DNA from 4 places in the Micromonospora sp. DT46 genome. Region 1 is predicted to be linked to each of the others. Evidence: riboswitches for the same ligand, from Rfam matches in the RefSeq annotation. Region 1 holds a riboswitch; each other region holds the start of a gene.

Region 1 (3,780 bases):
CTTACCGGCCTTCGGGGTCACCACGAACCCGACGGTCCACTTCGCCGTCGGCTTGGCGGCCGGGTTGTGGAACCACCCCTTCTGGCCGAGGTACCAGATCGCGGTCCAGTCGCCCTGCACCTCGGCAAGCGCGTACGTCTGGCCGGCCGAGACGCGGGCGCCGTGGTCGGAGACGTACGTGGTGTTCGGGGTGCCGTCGGGCCGCAGCGCGATGTCGTTGACCAGCGGCGCGTCGTGGCTCGGGGCGTTGTGCAGGAACAGCGCGGAGGAGCCGCGAAGCGGGCAGGGGGCCGTCGCCGGGGGCGGGTTCGGCACGCCCGGAGGCTGCCGGTTGCAGCCGGTGAACGGCGGCTGGTTGGTGGCGAAGTCCGGGTCGATGGTGACCAGCCCGGTCCGGTGCGTGCCGGTCGACTTGAACGGCGCCTTGAGCAGGTCGAAGTAGTGCGACCAGTCCCAGTACGGTCCCGGGTCCCAGTGCATGCCGCGCACGTTCGCGGCGACGGTGCCGGGGACGTTGTCGTGCCCGATGATGTGGTTGCGGTCCAGCGGGATGTTGTACGCCCGCGCCAGGTGTCGGACCAGCTTGGCGGAGGTGCGGTACATCGCCTCGGTGTACCAGGTGCCGTGCCCGGCGAAGCCCTCGTGTTCGAGGCCGATGGACTTGGCGTTCACGTACCAGTTGCCGGCGTGCCAGCCGACGTTCTTGGTCTTGATGTGCTGGGCGATGTGCCCGTCCACCGAGCGCAGGGTGTAGTGCCAACCCACCCGCTTCGGGTCCTTGACCAGGTTGACGCTGGGGCCGAAGTAGCCCTCGGTGTCGTGGATGACGATGTACTCGATCTTCTGCTGGGTGGGACGGTTGCCCAGGTCGTGGTTGCCGTAGTCGCCCAGGGTGGGGCCGTAGTTCTCGTACGGCGCCGGGATCCACTCGCAGGAGATGTCGCTCGGGCACTCCAGCCCGTCCGGCCGGGCGAGCTTGCGCAGGCGCAGCCGGTCCAGCCAGGAGCGGTCCGGCTGGACCGCCCGGCCGGCCAGCGTGACCCGCTGCCCGTCGTCGGTCACCCGGCTGTCGCCCGTGGCGATGGTGGCGTACACCTCGTTGGCGAAGGCCGCCGCGGCGTCGGCGCTGTCCGCGCCGGAGTACCGGGCCACCGCGCCGTACCAGGCCGCCGGGTCGGTGCCGGCGCCGACCGGGGCGCCGATCTCCTTCTGGTACGCGGCCAGCAGCGCCGCGCCGCCCCGGATGTTCGCCGTGACGTCCGTCCGCAGCGACTCCTCGCTGGCGCCGGTCAACTCGGCGGCGGCGTCGACGGTCCGCAGCGCGGCCTCGGCGGGCGGCGTGGCGGCCGGCGGCTCGCCCGCCTCGGCCAGGGACGGGCGGGAGTCGTCGCCGCGCGGGTCCTCGGTGCCCTCGTCGTGGTGCGTGCCGCCGGCGAGGGCGGTGACGTGCTCGGCGTCGGTGAGGTGCATCGGTCCGTAGCCGCCGCTGGTGCTCGGCGTGCCGGCGTTGGTGTCCCAGCGGGACTGCAGGTAGGAGACCCCGAGCAGGACGCTCTCCGGTACGCCGTACTCGGCGGCCGCGGCGGCGTACTGCTGCTGCCGGTCGTTCACCGGCGCTGCCGCGGCGGCGGATCCGGCGGCGGTGAGCGGCGTCGCCGCCATGGCGGCGGCCACGGCGGCGGCCAGCAGGACGCGTCTGCTCCTCGATGTCGCTGACAGGTGCATCAGACCCCCAGTTCGGACGGGCAAAGGTGGGGTCACCTTCGCCCCGCCCGCCGCCTCTGGTCAATACCTTTCCGTCAGACACTTCAGAAGGAAGAAAATCTTCGTCGCCCGGGTTGCGGATCCGCCCGATCCGGGTGGGTACGGAGTGTCACTGCCCGTAGGGTTGCGGATCGATAACGGTCGTCTCTACTCTGGTCATTCGTCGGCCGGTGACATTCCGTCCAACCAGGGCGGTGACGGTCCGACACCGCCGAGTCGCTCCCGAGCGAGCCGGGGACCCAGGTTCCCCGGGGTGAATCCGCAGTCCTGCGGTAGGGCGCCCCTTCCCGCCCGAACCCGTCAGCTAACCCGGTAGGCGGTACGGAAGAAGGAGTACGAAGCCCGGTGGCACACCATGCCCCGCGGCCACCGTCGGCCCGGTCGGCCCTCGCCGACCCGGTGACGGCTGCGCCGCGCCCACGCTGGTACCGCTGCACCACCGCCCTCGCCGCCCTGGCCGCGTTCGCCGTCGTCCTGACCGGCGGCGCCACGGCGGCCCACGCCGAACCGACGGTCGCCGAGATCGAGCGGCAGATCGACGAGGACTGGAACAAGCTCGAACCGACCATCGAACGGCACAACGCCACCCGCCAGGACCTGGCCGCCAGGCGGAAGCAGGCCGACGCGCTCGCCGCGCAGATCGGGCCGCTGGAGAAGCAGGTCGACCAGGCGATGGAGAAGGTCGGCGCGCTGGCAGCCCGCGCCTACAAGGGCGAGAACGTCTCCGTCGTCAACGCCCTGCTGGGCAGCCGCTCGCCGAGCGAGATGATCGGGCAGCTCGAACTGCTCGACCAGTTCGCCCAGCACCAGCAGCAGGACGTGCGGCAGGTCGCCGAGCTGCGCGACCGGCTGGCCGCCAAGAAGGCGCCGCTGGACGAGATGGTCGTCCAGCTCAGCCGCACCGAGGCCCAGCTCGCGGCGAAGAAGAAGCAGATCAACGCCGAGATCGACCGGTTGCAGAAGCTACGGCTGCGGGTCTACGGCAACGGCGGCGGCGGGCCGCTGCGTCCCGCCCCCTGCCCGGCCGGCTATCCCGGCGGCCCGGCCGGCACCGCCGTGAAGTTCGCCTGCGCGCAGATCGGCAAGCCCTACGTCTGGGGCGCCGAGGGGCCGAACTCGTACGACTGCTCCGGCCTGATGCTCGCCGCCTGGGCGAAGGCGGGGGTGTCGCTGCCGCACAACGCCGCGCAGCAGCGCCGGGCCACCGCGTCGGTCAGCCGGGGCGAGCTGCGCCCCGGCGACCTCGTCTTCTACTACAGCGACCTGCACCACGTCGGCATGTACGTCGGCGGGGGCTGGGTGGTGCACGCCTCCCGCGCCGGGGTGCCGATCAAGATGAAGAAGGTCGACGACGGCCCGATCCACAGCTACGGCCGACCCGGCTGAGGCGCGCGGAGGGTCCCTGCCCGGCGGGGGCCCTCCGCGCGCTCGCAGGCCGGGTCAGCGGGTGGGCCAGGTGCGCCAGTGCTGCCAGGAGCGGCTCGGGGTCGGGCCGCGCTGCCCCTGGTAGCGCGAGCCGTAGACGGCCGAGCCGTACGGGTGCTGCGCCGGCGACGAGAGCCGGAAGATGCAGAGCTGACCGATCTTCATGCCCGGCCAGAGGGTGATCGGCAGGTTCGCGACGTTGGACAGTTCGAGGGTCACGTGACCGGAGAAGCCCGGGTCGATGAAGCCCGCCGTGGAGTGGGTGAGCAGGCCCAGTCGGCCCAGTGAGCTCTTCCCCTCCAGGCGGCCGGCGAGCTGGTCGCCGAGCGTGATCACCTCCAGCGTCGAGGCGAGCACGAACTCGCCCGGATGCAGCACGTACGGCTCGCCCTCGGGCACCTCGACCATCGACGTGAGGTCGTCCTGCTGCTGCGCGGGGTCGATGTGGGTGTAGAGGTGGTTGTTGAAGACCCGGAAGAGCTTGTCCAGGCGTACGTCGATGCTGGACGGTTGCACCAGCGCGGGCTCGAACGGCTCCAGCGCGAGCGTTCCCGCCTCGATCTCGGAGGCCAGGTCGCGGTCGGAGAGCAG
Region 2 (3,780 bases), on a different contig from region 1:
GTGCCCCAGCACGACGAGCCGGTCCCCCGCCGCGAGCCCCGCGCCGATCCGCGCGGCCAGCCCCGGGAAGGAGTACTCCGGCAGCGGCGGCGACCAGCCGTGGCCGGCGAGGTCGGGCGCCAGCCACCGCCCCGCCCACCGACGCTCCAGCAGCGGCGCCCAGGGCAGCCACACGTCGCCTGTCGCGCCCATGCCGTGCAGCAGCAGGAGCACCCGCCGGCCGTCCCGCTCACCCGACTCATCGACCATGGGCGCAGTGTGCCACCCGTCGGACGCCGCGGGCGAGGGCCGTGACCCGGACACGACATCGGGCGCCGACCCCCCGGGTGGGGAGCCGACGCCCGACGGCGTCGCTCAGGCGGAGTAGCCGCGGGTGGCGGCCCAGTTCGCCAGGGCGATGGTGCTGATCCAGTACGACGCGGTCGCCGGGTTCGCCGAGTCGGCGATCTTCACCAGCCGCCCCTCGTCCTGGTAGCCGACCACCGCGATGTAGTGGCCGCCGGGGAAGGAGTGCCAGCCGCCGTCGGTGTCCGTGGCGCTGCCGGCGACGTTGACCACGACGCCCCGCCCGTCGGTGATGGCCGCGACGACGTCGGCCTGGAGCCGGTCCATCTGGGCCGGGGTGGCGGCGCCACCGGGGATCATCCGGGTCCGGTACGGGTCGCCCTTCACCACCGCGTTCAGCACGCGGGTGGTGTCCTGGGCCGAGTCGGTGCCCATCTGGTCGGTGCCCAGCTGGGCACCGAGGGCGTCCTGGCTGCGCGCGATGCCGGCGGCGCTGAGGGCGTGCCGGACGGCCGCCGGACCACAGTTGTAGAAGGTGGTCTGGGCCTGGTAGTCGTAGTCCAGGCTCTTGGCGGCCGGAGGCTTCGGCGGCTCCGGCTTGCGGGTCAGGTCCGGGTCCGGGGCGGCGCTGGACGCGCTGGCCGACGGGGCGGCGCTGGACGCGGCCGGGGCGGCGCTGGACGGGGCGGGCGCGACCCGGGCCTGGCTGCGCGAGGCCGACGCGTCGTCCCGCAGTTCGGTCGCGGCCACCGGGGCCTGCGCGGCGGCGGGGGCCTCGTCGGTTCCGGCCAGCAGCGCGCCCGTGCCCGACGCCAGCACGAGCGCCGCGGCGGACGCGGCGGCCAGTTGGTACGGACGCTCGGACGTGAGGCGACGCAGCTGTCGCTTGAGGTGGTGCTTCACGGTTTCCTCCACGGGCTCGGGGTGAGCGGCCGTCGGTCCGCGCCGAGGGCAGGGCGGACCGACCGCGCGGACGGGCGTCCGGGCGGGTGGTGGGCCACTCAGGGGATGCGCCCGGGACGCCGGGCGACGGACGGTGACCGGTGGGTCAGCTCATGACCTGCGGGCGGACGAGCGCGGTCACCGCGGCGCCGTGGAGACGGCGGCACAACCGAGGGGTGTACGGGTGTGGCATGACGATGGAACTCCTTCCGACACCGCCGACCGGGTTAGCTGACGGATTCGGGCGGGAAGAACGCCCTACCACGGGCCCACGGCCCACGGATTCACCCCAACGAGCACTGGGTCCCCGGTTCGTCGTTCACGATTAGGCGGGTCGGCGCGGCGTCGCCTCTGGCGATCGGGTACCGCACCGGACGCGCCGACATTACTGGCCGGTCCGCGCCCTGCCAACCCCGTCCCACCTGCCTAAACCTTGATCGGCAGACAATTTTTGCGGGCACTTCGCCACTGACGCGACTCAATGGGACGACCGTTTCTGCGCGCACCTCCGGGCGACAACGGGACAAGTGGCGGACATCGGCGCCGAAACCCCGGCAGGAATCGACCGGGCCGCGCCCGATGACCGGTTCGCCGACGTGGTGACCGGCGTCACCGAAACGGCCGGGATTTCGTCGGCGGACACTCCGGTCGCCGGGGCGCTCAGCGCGAGTCGGCGTACGTCGGTCGGTGGTCGTCCTGCGGGCCGGCGGCCCGGGGGCGCGGCACGGCGCTGCCCCGATCCCCCGGCGTCGCCCCGGGGCCGCCGGGGTCCTGCCCGGCGCCGTCCCCGTCCCGCGGCGTCCGGACCGGCCTGCGCGGGGTGAGCAGCCGCATCATCGGCGTCTCGACGAGACGGTGCAACAGGCCGGCCAGGGCCAGGTTGACCAGCAGGAAGCCGAGCACCACCGCCAGCCCCGACCAGCCGGTGAAGCCGACGCCCCAGTCGCCGGTGAGCCGCAGGACGGTGATCATCACGAGGACGTGCACCAGATAGAAGGCGAAGGAGACCTCGCCCAGCCAGATCATCGGCCGGGACCGCCACGGCGAGCGCCGCCCGCGCACGTCCGCGTCCGCCGCCGCGGCGATGACCAGGATGTACGCGACCGAGAGCAGCGCCGCCCACAGTTCGGCGCGGACCCACTGCGCGGCGACCACCCAGGTCGCCACGAAGAGCAGGCTGGCCAGCGGCAGGCCCGGCCCGCGCCACCGGCCACGCCGCATCAGCTCGGCGGCGGCGACGCCCATCCAGAACTCCAGCGACCGCACCGGCGGGAAGATCTGGGTGAACCACCAGCGGCTCTCCTCGGGCACCAGCGCCTGGGCCGGCCAGAGCGCCAGGATGAGCAGCGGCACCGCGACCACGACGGCCCACAGGGCCCACGGTCGGGCCCGGCGGATCAGCGGCAGCGCCAACGGCAGGCAGAGGTAGAAGAAGAACTCGCAGGACAGCGACCAGCTGACCGTGTTGATGCTGTAGAAGTGGCCCGGCCGCGGGTCCCACGCCTGGAGGAGGAACAGGTTCTCCACCGCGACGAACCGGTCCACGGGGTCGGCGAACCAGGCCGCGACCGCCAGGGCCGCCACCCACAGCACCACGTGGCTCGGCCAGATCTTGGCCACCCGGCGCCGCCAGAACGCCCGACGGGTGTCGGTGGGTCGGGCCGACCAGACCAGCACGAAGCCGCTGAGGATGAAGAAGAACTGCACGCCCGACAGCCCGAGTGCGAAGGCCCAGTCCACGACGGCCTTCTGGCCGGGCTCGGCGATGATGCCCATCGTCGCGACGTGGAACCCGAAGACGAGCAGGGCGGCGACCCAGCGCAGCCCGGTCAGCGACGGCAGGCGGCTGGCCGGGGACGCGGGCCGGGCGGCGGGCGCGACGGTCGCGGCGTCGTTCATGCCGGCATCCCGACGATCCGCAGGGTCACCAGCACGTACGTCTCCTCCTCGACCCCGTCCTCAGGCGCCCCCGAGGGGCCCGTGGCGGTCCGCCGGTCGGCGCCGCCCCGCCGGGCACCCTACCCGCCGGGCCTGAGGCTCTGTTCCGTCCCGTCCGCGAGTGCCCGTTCTGTCCCGTGGGGGAGTCCCGTTCCTCCCGTCCCTCCGTGACCGTTGCGTCCCCATCCGTGACGGCGGTGGCGGGCATCCGGGTTCCGGCCGATCGGGTGGCTAGTATTCCCAGACCCGGAGGTGACGAGAGGCGGGCGAATGCACCAGCGAATCCTGATGCGGGCGAAGAAGGGCCCGTTCGACGTCTACTCGCCGGAGGAGACGCACGAGCGGAACTGGATCGGCGACAACAACGGCAACCTCGTCTTCAGCCACGCCGCCCACAAGCTCCTGCGCACCGCCACCGCCGAGATCACCTCGACCGAGTTCAGGATCGACCCGCGCGACGCCGACATGATCAACGAGCGGTACGACGTCTACGTCGTACCGCTCGCCAACGCCTTCCGCCGCAGCTACGCCCACCGCGTCGAGGCCATGACGAAGCTCATCGAGCAGCTGAAGATCCCGGTGGTGGTGCTCGGGGTGGGCGTACAGACCGACATC
Region 3 (3,780 bases), on a different contig from region 1:
ACCGTGGCCCGGCAGTGGCCTGCCACCACGGTGCGCAACCACACCCGGCTGCGGGCGGAGCCCGACGGCGTGGTCCGCATCGAGGTCGAGATCACCCTCGCCGCGCCTGCGCCGCTCTTCGGCTACGCGTTCCGCCAGGCCCGCGCCGCCCACCTCGGGCTGGCCGCCCGCCTCGCCACGGCCCTCGACACGGGCCCGCCCGGGTCGCCGGCCGACTGACCGCCGGACGGTCCCGGCCGCGGTGGCCGTCGCGCCCCCGGTGACCCGCGACGGGCGGGGCACCGGGGCGCGGGCGTCAGTAGACCGACAGGTGCACGTGGTTGGTGTGGTCGCTGGACGGGTCGCCGTTGGCCCCGCTGTACGACTTCCATCCGCTGCTGGGCAGCCAGATCTGCCTGTACCAGATCACGTAGAGCACGGCGAGCCGGTCGGCGTTGCGCACGAAGTACGCCGACAGGTTGTTGCCGTACGTCCGGTCGCCGCCGGTGGCGTCGCCGCCGAAGCCGCCCTTCTGGGCCGCGAAGTCGCAGGCCCGGCCCTTCGGGTGTTCGCCCGAGCCGCCGGGGCGGTAGCAGGAGACGTAGCGGGTGAAGCCCGCCGCCTTGGCCTGGTTGAGCGCGTGCAGGGTGCGCGGGGTGATGCAGCCGTTGGCGGGGGTGGGGTCGTTGACGCTGCACGACTCGCGCGGCCAGGAGCCGTCGGAGTTGCGCGGGGCCGCCTTCGCCGTCTTGCTGGAGGTGCCGCCCGGCGAGGTGCCCGCCCCCGTGGACTGCTGCCGCTGTTGCTGCTGCTCGCGGTTGGCGACCGTCAGCGCCCGCTCGGCCTGTTCCTTGCGCTTGGCCATCACGGTGACCTGCTTGCGCTGCTCCCGGATCTCGCCGTCCAGGGCGAGCTTGGTGCGGGTGGCCTGGTCCCGGGTCTCCTGGAGTTCGCGCAGGGCCCGGTCCTCCTTGGCGGCCACCGCGTCGAGGGCGGCGGCGCGGTCCATGAAGCCGTCCGGCGAGCTGCTGTTGAGCAGGGCGGACGCCACGCTGAGCCGGCCGGTGCGGTAGGCCGCCCCCGCGATCTCGCCGACCTTGGCGGTGTGCGCGGCCAGCTCGACCTCGGTGGTCTTGAGCTGCGCGGCGAGCTGCTGTTGCCGCTTGGCCGACGTGTCGAGGGCGCGCTTGGCGTCGAGGTAGCCCTTGCTGGCGGCCTCCAACTGGGCCCGCAGGGCGGGGGTGCCGCCCTCCTCGTCCTGGCCGGGGGCCGCGGCGAGCAGGCCGGCCCGGGTGGCGGCCGCCGCCGGGGCGGCGGTGACCGGGGCCACCGCGGCGCCGAGGGCGAGCATCGTGGCGATCAGGGCCGCCGTCCGGGCGGCACGTCGTCGTACAGGTGCCATCACTGGCATTCACGTGTCCTTCCGTCAGCCGCCGACCGGGTTAGCTGACGGGTTCGGGACGGAAGATCCCTACCGCTGACGCGGATGCACCCCACGAACATGGTTCCCCGGTTCGCCCCGCCGGGCGATTAGGCGGCGGCCACCGCCGGCACCGGTGGGTGCCGCCTGGCGGAGGCCGAAGCCGAGCCTACCGGTGCCGGTGTGACTGATGCAGCGCAGGTGACGGAGGGTGTACGTCCACTAGCAGTCAAATCCGGCATAAGCGCACAATACTCTCCCAGATTTAAGGTTGTCCTCATTACCACTCAACCGACCCGCAGGCCCCGCGCGACGCTCCGGGCTCGATCTGCAACGTGGCGTGCTCGATGTGGAAGTCGTCGTGCAGCGCGGCCCGGGCGGCGCCCAGCACCGCGCCGACCTCCGCGCCGGGTGCCATGGTCAGGTGGGCCGAGGCCACCTCCATGCCGGAGGTGAGCGTCCAGACGTGCAGGTCGTGCACCTCGGCGACGCCGGGCACGGCGGCCAGCCGGTCGTGCACCGCGGTCACCTGGAGGTGCTCCGGCGCGGCCTGCACCAGGATGCGCAGCGCGGCCCGCCCGAGCCGCCAGGTGCGCGGCAGGATGAACACCCCGATCGCGACCGCCACCAGCGGGTCCGCCCACCACCAGCCGGTGGTGGCGATCAGCAGCGCGGCCCCGATCACGCCGAGTGACCCCAGCAGGTCGCCGAGCACCTCCAGGTACGCGCCGTGGACGTTGATGCTCTCCTTCGCCCCGGAGCGCAGCAGCGCGAAGGCGCCGATGTTGGCGAGCAGGCCGAGCACGGCGACCACCAGCATCGGGCCGGCCAGCACCTCCGGCGGGTCGCCGAAGCGGCGCACCGCCTCGATCACGACGTAGACCGCGACGCCGGAGAGCAGCATGGCGTTGGCCAGTGCGGCCAGCACCTCCAGCCGGTAGAGGCCGAAGGTGCGTTGCGGGTCGGCGCCCGCCCGCCGGGTGGCGGCGATCGCCGCGAGCGCCATGCCGATGCCGAGCACGTCGGTGAACATGTGCCCGGCATCGCTCAGCAGGGCCAGCGAGCCCGTGCGGAAGGCCGCCACCGCCTCCACCACCATGAGGCCGGCGAGCAGCCCGAACGCCGCCCAGAGCCGGCCCCGGTGGCGGTGCGCGGCATTCGCCACCGACCCGTGATGGTGGTCATGACCTGCGCCCACGCGCCCACCCTCCGTCAGGCGTCCGGATTCGCGTTCAATCTATGCTCACATCGCTATGTATGCAAGTAACGGCGGCTCAGCCGATCGGGTCGACGGTGGTCAGCCGCTGGGTGGCCCGGGACAGCGCCACGTAGAGCGTCCGCACCCCCGACCCCGGGTCGGCCCGGATCTCGCCCGGAGCGACGAGGACGACCCCGTCGTACTCCATGCCCTTGGCCTCCAGGCTGGTCACCACCTGCAAACGCGGCGCGCCGAGCCCGCCCAGCCAGCCGGCCACCTCGTCGCGGCGCGGCACCGGCGTGATCACCCCGACCGTGCCCTCGACCTCGGCGAGCAGCGCGTCGGCCGCCGCCACGACGGCGCTCTCCAGCTCCGCCGGCGGTACCGACAGCGCGACCGGGTCGACGCCGGTGGAGCGCACCGCCCGGGGCAGCGGCAGGTCCGGGTGCAGCCGGCGGATCTCGGCCGCCGCCACCGCGAAGATCTCCGCCGAGTTGCGGTAGTTCGTGGTGAGGGTGAAGTGGTGCCGCTTGCGCCGGCCCAACGCCTGGTCCCGGGCCCGGTTCAGCTCCTCCGGATCCCCCGTCCACGCCGTCTGCGCCGGATCGCCCACCACCGTCCACGAGGCCAGCCGGCCCCGCCGGCCGATCATGCGCCACTGCATCGGCGAGACGTCCTGCGACTCGTCGACCACCACGTGCGCGTACTCCCGGTAGTCGTCCGGGCGTTCCCGCGCCGCCTCGCGGGCGGCGCGCTGCCGGTCGGCGAAGGTGCTCAGCTCGCGTACCCCGCCGGCCAGCTGGAACGGGTCCCGCTTCGCCCGGGCGGGCTTCATCGGCTTGCCGAGCAGCGCGTCCAACTCGTCGAGCAGCGCGATGTCGGCGATCGTCAGCCCGGCGGCGTCGAGGCTGCGGTACGCGTCGGTCAGCAGCCGGATCTCGGCGCGGGAGAGGATCCCCTCGGCATAGCGGTGCAGCCGGTCCGGACGGGCCAGCCAGCCCAGCACGTGCCGGGGGTGCAGCCGGGGCCACCACGCCTTCAGGAACTCCCGGAACTCCGGCCGCTCGGCGATCTCGTCCTCGAACGCGCGTTGCTCGGGCAGCCGGCCCACGCCCAACCTGCGGGCCTGCGCCCACAGCGCCGCGAAGACCCCGTCGAAGCCGGCCCGGCGCACCTCGTTGCG
Region 4 (3,780 bases), on a different contig from region 1:
GTCGGCGACGTCGCGGAGCCGGGCGGTGGGGTTGCGGGCGATGGCGAGCAGCACGTGCCCGTGGTTGGTGAGGAAGGTCCAGTTGCGGGTGCTCCCGTTCTCCCCTGTCGTCGCCATGCCCGCCATCGTATGGCCCCTGCTTCGTGTTTTCCTGCGCGCCCTCGCGGCCGAGGGACGCGCGGAGGCCCGGCCGCCGTCGCACCGGGCCGCCGGACATATGAAATGCATATCACGCATCCCTTGACGTATCTTGCAGTGCGTGTGACGGTGGTGGCAGCCCGCGTCCAGCGTCGGCCCGGGTGACCAGGCCGTTCACGTGAGGTAGCGAGGTGTGGGATGAGTCGTCCCGGATCGCCAGGAACCCAACCGGGCCCGGAGCGGACGCTCCCGGCGCCGGCCACGGGCGGGACCCCGGCCGACGTCGGCACCGCGTTCGCCGTCCCCGCGAGTCCCGAGCAGGCGCTCGCCGAGCTGCACGCCGGTAACCGGCGGTTCGTGACCGGCGCCCCGCGCCACCCCAACCAGGACGCCGGGCACCGCGCCGCGGTCGCCGACGGGCAGCACCCCTTCGCGGTGATCGTCGGTTGCTCCGACTCCCGGCTCGCCGCCGAGATCATCTTCGACCGCGGCCTCGGTGACCTCTTCGTGGTCCGCACCGCCGGGCACACCATCGGTCCCGAGGTGCTGGGCAGCGTGGAGTACGCCGTCACGGTCCTGGGCACGCCGCTGGTGGTGGTGCTCGGGCACGACTCCTGCGGGGCCGTCCAGGCGGCGCGTACGGCGGCCGCCACCGGCACCCCGCCGGTCGGGCACCTGTGCGCCGTGGTGGACGCCGTGGTGCCCAGCCTGCGCCGGGCCGCCGCCGAGGGCGTGGACGACATCGACGGGATCGTCGACATCCACATCGCGCACACCGTCGAGGCGATGCTGGGCCGCTCCGCCGTCCTCGCCGCGGAGGTGGCCGCCGGCCGTTGCGGGGTGGTCGGCATGTCGTACCGGCTGACCGCCGGCGAGGTGCGGACGGTGGCCGAGGTGCCCGCCGCTGCGGCCGACGCGCCGGAGGCGGCGGCCAGCGCCGCGCTCGCCTGAACAACCACCCACCCACCGCCCGCCTGTCACCGCCCTGGCGGGCGGGTCCGTACGACGAAACAGGGCCGCCCCGCGTTCGGCGGGGCGGCCCTGTCCGCGCTCTCGGCTGTGCCGCGCGCGTGCGTGTCTACCAGAGGGACACGTGGACGTGGTCGGTGTGGTTCGACGGACCGCTGTAGGAGCTCCAGCCCGTCGCCGGGAACCAGATCTGTCTGTTCCAGATCACGTAGTAGACGCCGAGCCGGTCGGCGTTGCGGACCAGGAACGCGGTCAGGTTGTTGCCGTACATGTAGGTGTCGTCGTTGTGCCAGGGGGAGAAGCCGCTCTTCTGCAGCGACCAGTCGCAGGCCCGGCCCTTCGGGTGCTCGTAGGGCCCGCCGGGGCGGTAACAGCCGACGAACCGGTTGAAGCCGGCCCGCTTGACCTCCTTGTACATGTGCAGGGTGCGCGCGGTGATGCGGCCGGAGGTGGTGGGGTCGGCCTCGGTGGGTGACAGCGGCGTCCAGTCGCCGTCGGCCGCCCGCCCCGGCGCGATCTTCGCCACCGGCGAGGTGGCGACCACCTTGCCGCTGGTCAGCCCTCTGCCGCCGACCAGCGCGAGCGCCTTCTCCGCCTCCCGCTTGCCGCGCGCCATCTCGTTCGTCAGCTTCTGCTGTTCGCGGACCTCGGTGTCGAGCGCCAGCTTGGCCTGCTCGGCGCGGTCCTTGACCGCGTTCACCTCGGCGAGCTTCTTGGAGTTGACCAGGTTGAGCTCGTCGAGGGCGGCGGCGCGCTTGACGAACGAGTCGGGGCTGGCGGTGTCCAGCAGCATGGACACCGCGCCGATCCGCCCGGTGCGGTAGGACTGGGCGGCGATCTGGCTGACCTGGGGAGCCAGCGCGTTCAGTTCGGCCTGCGCCCGGGAGACCTCCAGGGCCAGTTCGAGCTGGCGCTTCTTCGACTTCGCCAGCTTCGCCTTGGCCTGCACGTAGGACCGGTTCCGGGCCTCGATGAGGTCGTCGAGCAGCTTGGGCTCGTCGTCCCCGTGCCCGGAGGGCTTGGGCGGGGTGGGCGCGGCCGCCGCCGGGAGAGGCCCGGCGAAGACCGCCAGAGCGGCGAGTACGGCCACCACGGGCGTCAGCCAGCGGCGTAGGGGTGCCGTCACAGTTTTCCCTTCCGTCGACCGCCGACCGGGTTAGCTGACGGGTTCGGGGCGGAAGTGGCCCCTACCGCTGTCGCGGATTCACCCCACGTACCTGGGTCCCCGGTTCGCCTCGCGGCGATTGGGCGGCGGCACCGCAGGCGCCGCTGCGCGCCTTCGGCGGTGACCGGCAGCGAGGTTACCCGAGAACGCTCCCGGGGATCTACGTCCCTAAGCCGACTAAATGCGTTATTTCGTAATGGCGGACGGTGACCAGTGACGCATTTATCAGGACGAACGTCCTGTTCGGTCACGCTGAGGAGCGTCACCATGCGGTGTCCGTACTTCTGTGCCCATCGGGCCATCCGGCGGGAGCGGCGGACGGCGTGTCCCCGCGCGGCCCGCTGAGGGCCTCCAGCGCCTCGGACCGTTCGGTGGCCGGCCGGGGCGTCGGCGCGGGCGCGGTGGCGGCGCGGTCGGTCGCGTCCCCGCCGCGTCGGCCGGCCGTGGTCACCAGGGCCGCCAGCGCGGTGGTCAGCGGCACGGCGGCGATCAGACCCAGGGTGGCGACCGCGCTGCGGACGATCTCCTGGGCGAGGAACTCGCTGGTGAGAAGTTGGGTCACCGCCCGCGAGTCGGCGGTCAGCAGGAGCAGCACCGGCAGGGAGGCGCCGGCGTACGCCAGCACGATGGTGTTCACCGTCGAGGCGATGTGCGCCCGGCCGACCCGGGTCGCCGCCCGGTAGAGCTGCGTCCGGGACAGCCCGGGGTTGGCGTGCGCCAGCTCGGTGACCGTGGCGGCCTGGGTCACCGTGACGTCGTCCAGCACGCCGAGGGAGCCGATGATGATCCCGGCCAGCAGCAGCCCGTGCAGGTCGACGTCGGCCTGGTACATCGACAGCGTGGTGGCGTCCTCGGAGCCGAACCCGGTCAGGTGGGTCGCGGCGGTGGCGATCGTGCCGAGGACACCGGTCAGCACCAGGCTGCCCAGCGTGCCGAGCACGGCGACCGAGGTCTGCGCCGTCACGCCGTGGGTCAGGTAGAGCACCACGAACATGATCAGAGCGGCGCCGACGACCGCGACCAGCAGGGGCGGGTTCCCGGCGCTGATGCCCGGCAGCACGAAGGTCAGCAGGATGGCGAAGCTCGCCGCCAGGCCGCCCAGCGCGGCCAGCCCACGCCACCGCCCGAAGGCGACGATGGCGGCCGCGAAGAGCGCCACCAGCCAGACCAGCGGCTTGCCGCGCTGGTGCTCGGCGATGTTGTAGGTGCTGGCCGTGGGGTCGGCGGGGTCGGTGAGCTCGACCAGGATGATCTCGTCGTCCACGGCGACGGTCGGCGCGCCGGGGCCCACGGGCACCGGCGTCTCCACCTGCTGGCCGGCGTCGGGGCCGTCCTGCACCCGTACGGTGACCGTGCCGCAGGGGCCCTGTGGCGCGTCGGGGCTCCCCTCCGGGGTCTCCGGGGCGGGCGGGCACGGCTCCGTCACCACCCGGGTCACCGTGCCGTGGTAGCGGGGCGCGTCGGTGCCGGTCGCCGGGTCGGGCGCGTTCCACGGCCACAGCACCAGG

What was found. A riboswitch is a leader RNA that binds a small molecule or an ion and turns the genes downstream of it on or off. The one in region 1 is predicted to bind cyclic di-AMP.
Region 2: another riboswitch for cyclic di-AMP. It lies ahead of ACLQ20_RS23875 (C39 family peptidase); the one in region 1 lies ahead of ACLQ20_RS18925 (NlpC/P60 family protein).
Region 3: another riboswitch for cyclic di-AMP. It lies ahead of ACLQ20_RS16585 (coiled-coil domain-containing protein); the one in region 1 lies ahead of ACLQ20_RS18925 (NlpC/P60 family protein).
Region 4: another riboswitch for cyclic di-AMP. It lies ahead of ACLQ20_RS03525 (coiled-coil domain-containing protein); the one in region 1 lies ahead of ACLQ20_RS18925 (NlpC/P60 family protein).

Annotation. Positions count from the first base shown of each region.
Region 1 is NZ_JBNCKW010000006.1:375,425-379,204, reverse strand. It holds gene ACLQ20_RS18930 (peptidoglycan recognition family protein) at 1-1,725, opposite strand, end outside; cyclic di-AMP (ydaO/yuaA leader) riboswitch at 1,964-2,097, shown strand; gene ACLQ20_RS18925 (NlpC/P60 family protein) at 2,110-3,150, shown strand; gene dcd (dCTP deaminase) at 3,205-3,780, opposite strand, start outside.
Region 2 is NZ_JBNCKW010000008.1:365,171-368,950, forward strand. It holds gene ACLQ20_RS23870 (alpha/beta fold hydrolase) at 1-249, opposite strand, end outside; gene ACLQ20_RS23875 (C39 family peptidase) at 355-1,200, opposite strand; cyclic di-AMP (ydaO/yuaA leader) riboswitch at 1,429-1,569, opposite strand; gene ACLQ20_RS23880 (acyltransferase) at 1,888-3,126, opposite strand; gene ACLQ20_RS23885 (polysaccharide pyruvyl transferase family protein) at 3,436-3,780, shown strand, end outside.
Region 3 is NZ_JBNCKW010000005.1:497,042-500,821, reverse strand. It holds gene ACLQ20_RS16590 (SRPBCC family protein) at 1-219, shown strand, start outside; gene ACLQ20_RS16585 (coiled-coil domain-containing protein) at 296-1,381, opposite strand; cyclic di-AMP (ydaO/yuaA leader) riboswitch at 1,395-1,526, opposite strand; gene ACLQ20_RS16580 (cation diffusion facilitator family transporter) at 1,680-2,597, opposite strand; gene ACLQ20_RS16575 (HelD family protein) at 2,674-3,780, opposite strand, start outside.
Region 4 is NZ_JBNCKW010000001.1:759,621-763,400, reverse strand. It holds gene ACLQ20_RS03535 (helix-turn-helix transcriptional regulator) at 1-126, opposite strand, end outside; gene ACLQ20_RS03530 (carbonic anhydrase) at 337-1,089, shown strand; gene ACLQ20_RS03525 (coiled-coil domain-containing protein) at 1,217-2,233, opposite strand; cyclic di-AMP (ydaO/yuaA leader) riboswitch at 2,237-2,368, opposite strand; gene ACLQ20_RS03520 (YibE/F family protein) at 2,535-3,780, opposite strand, start outside.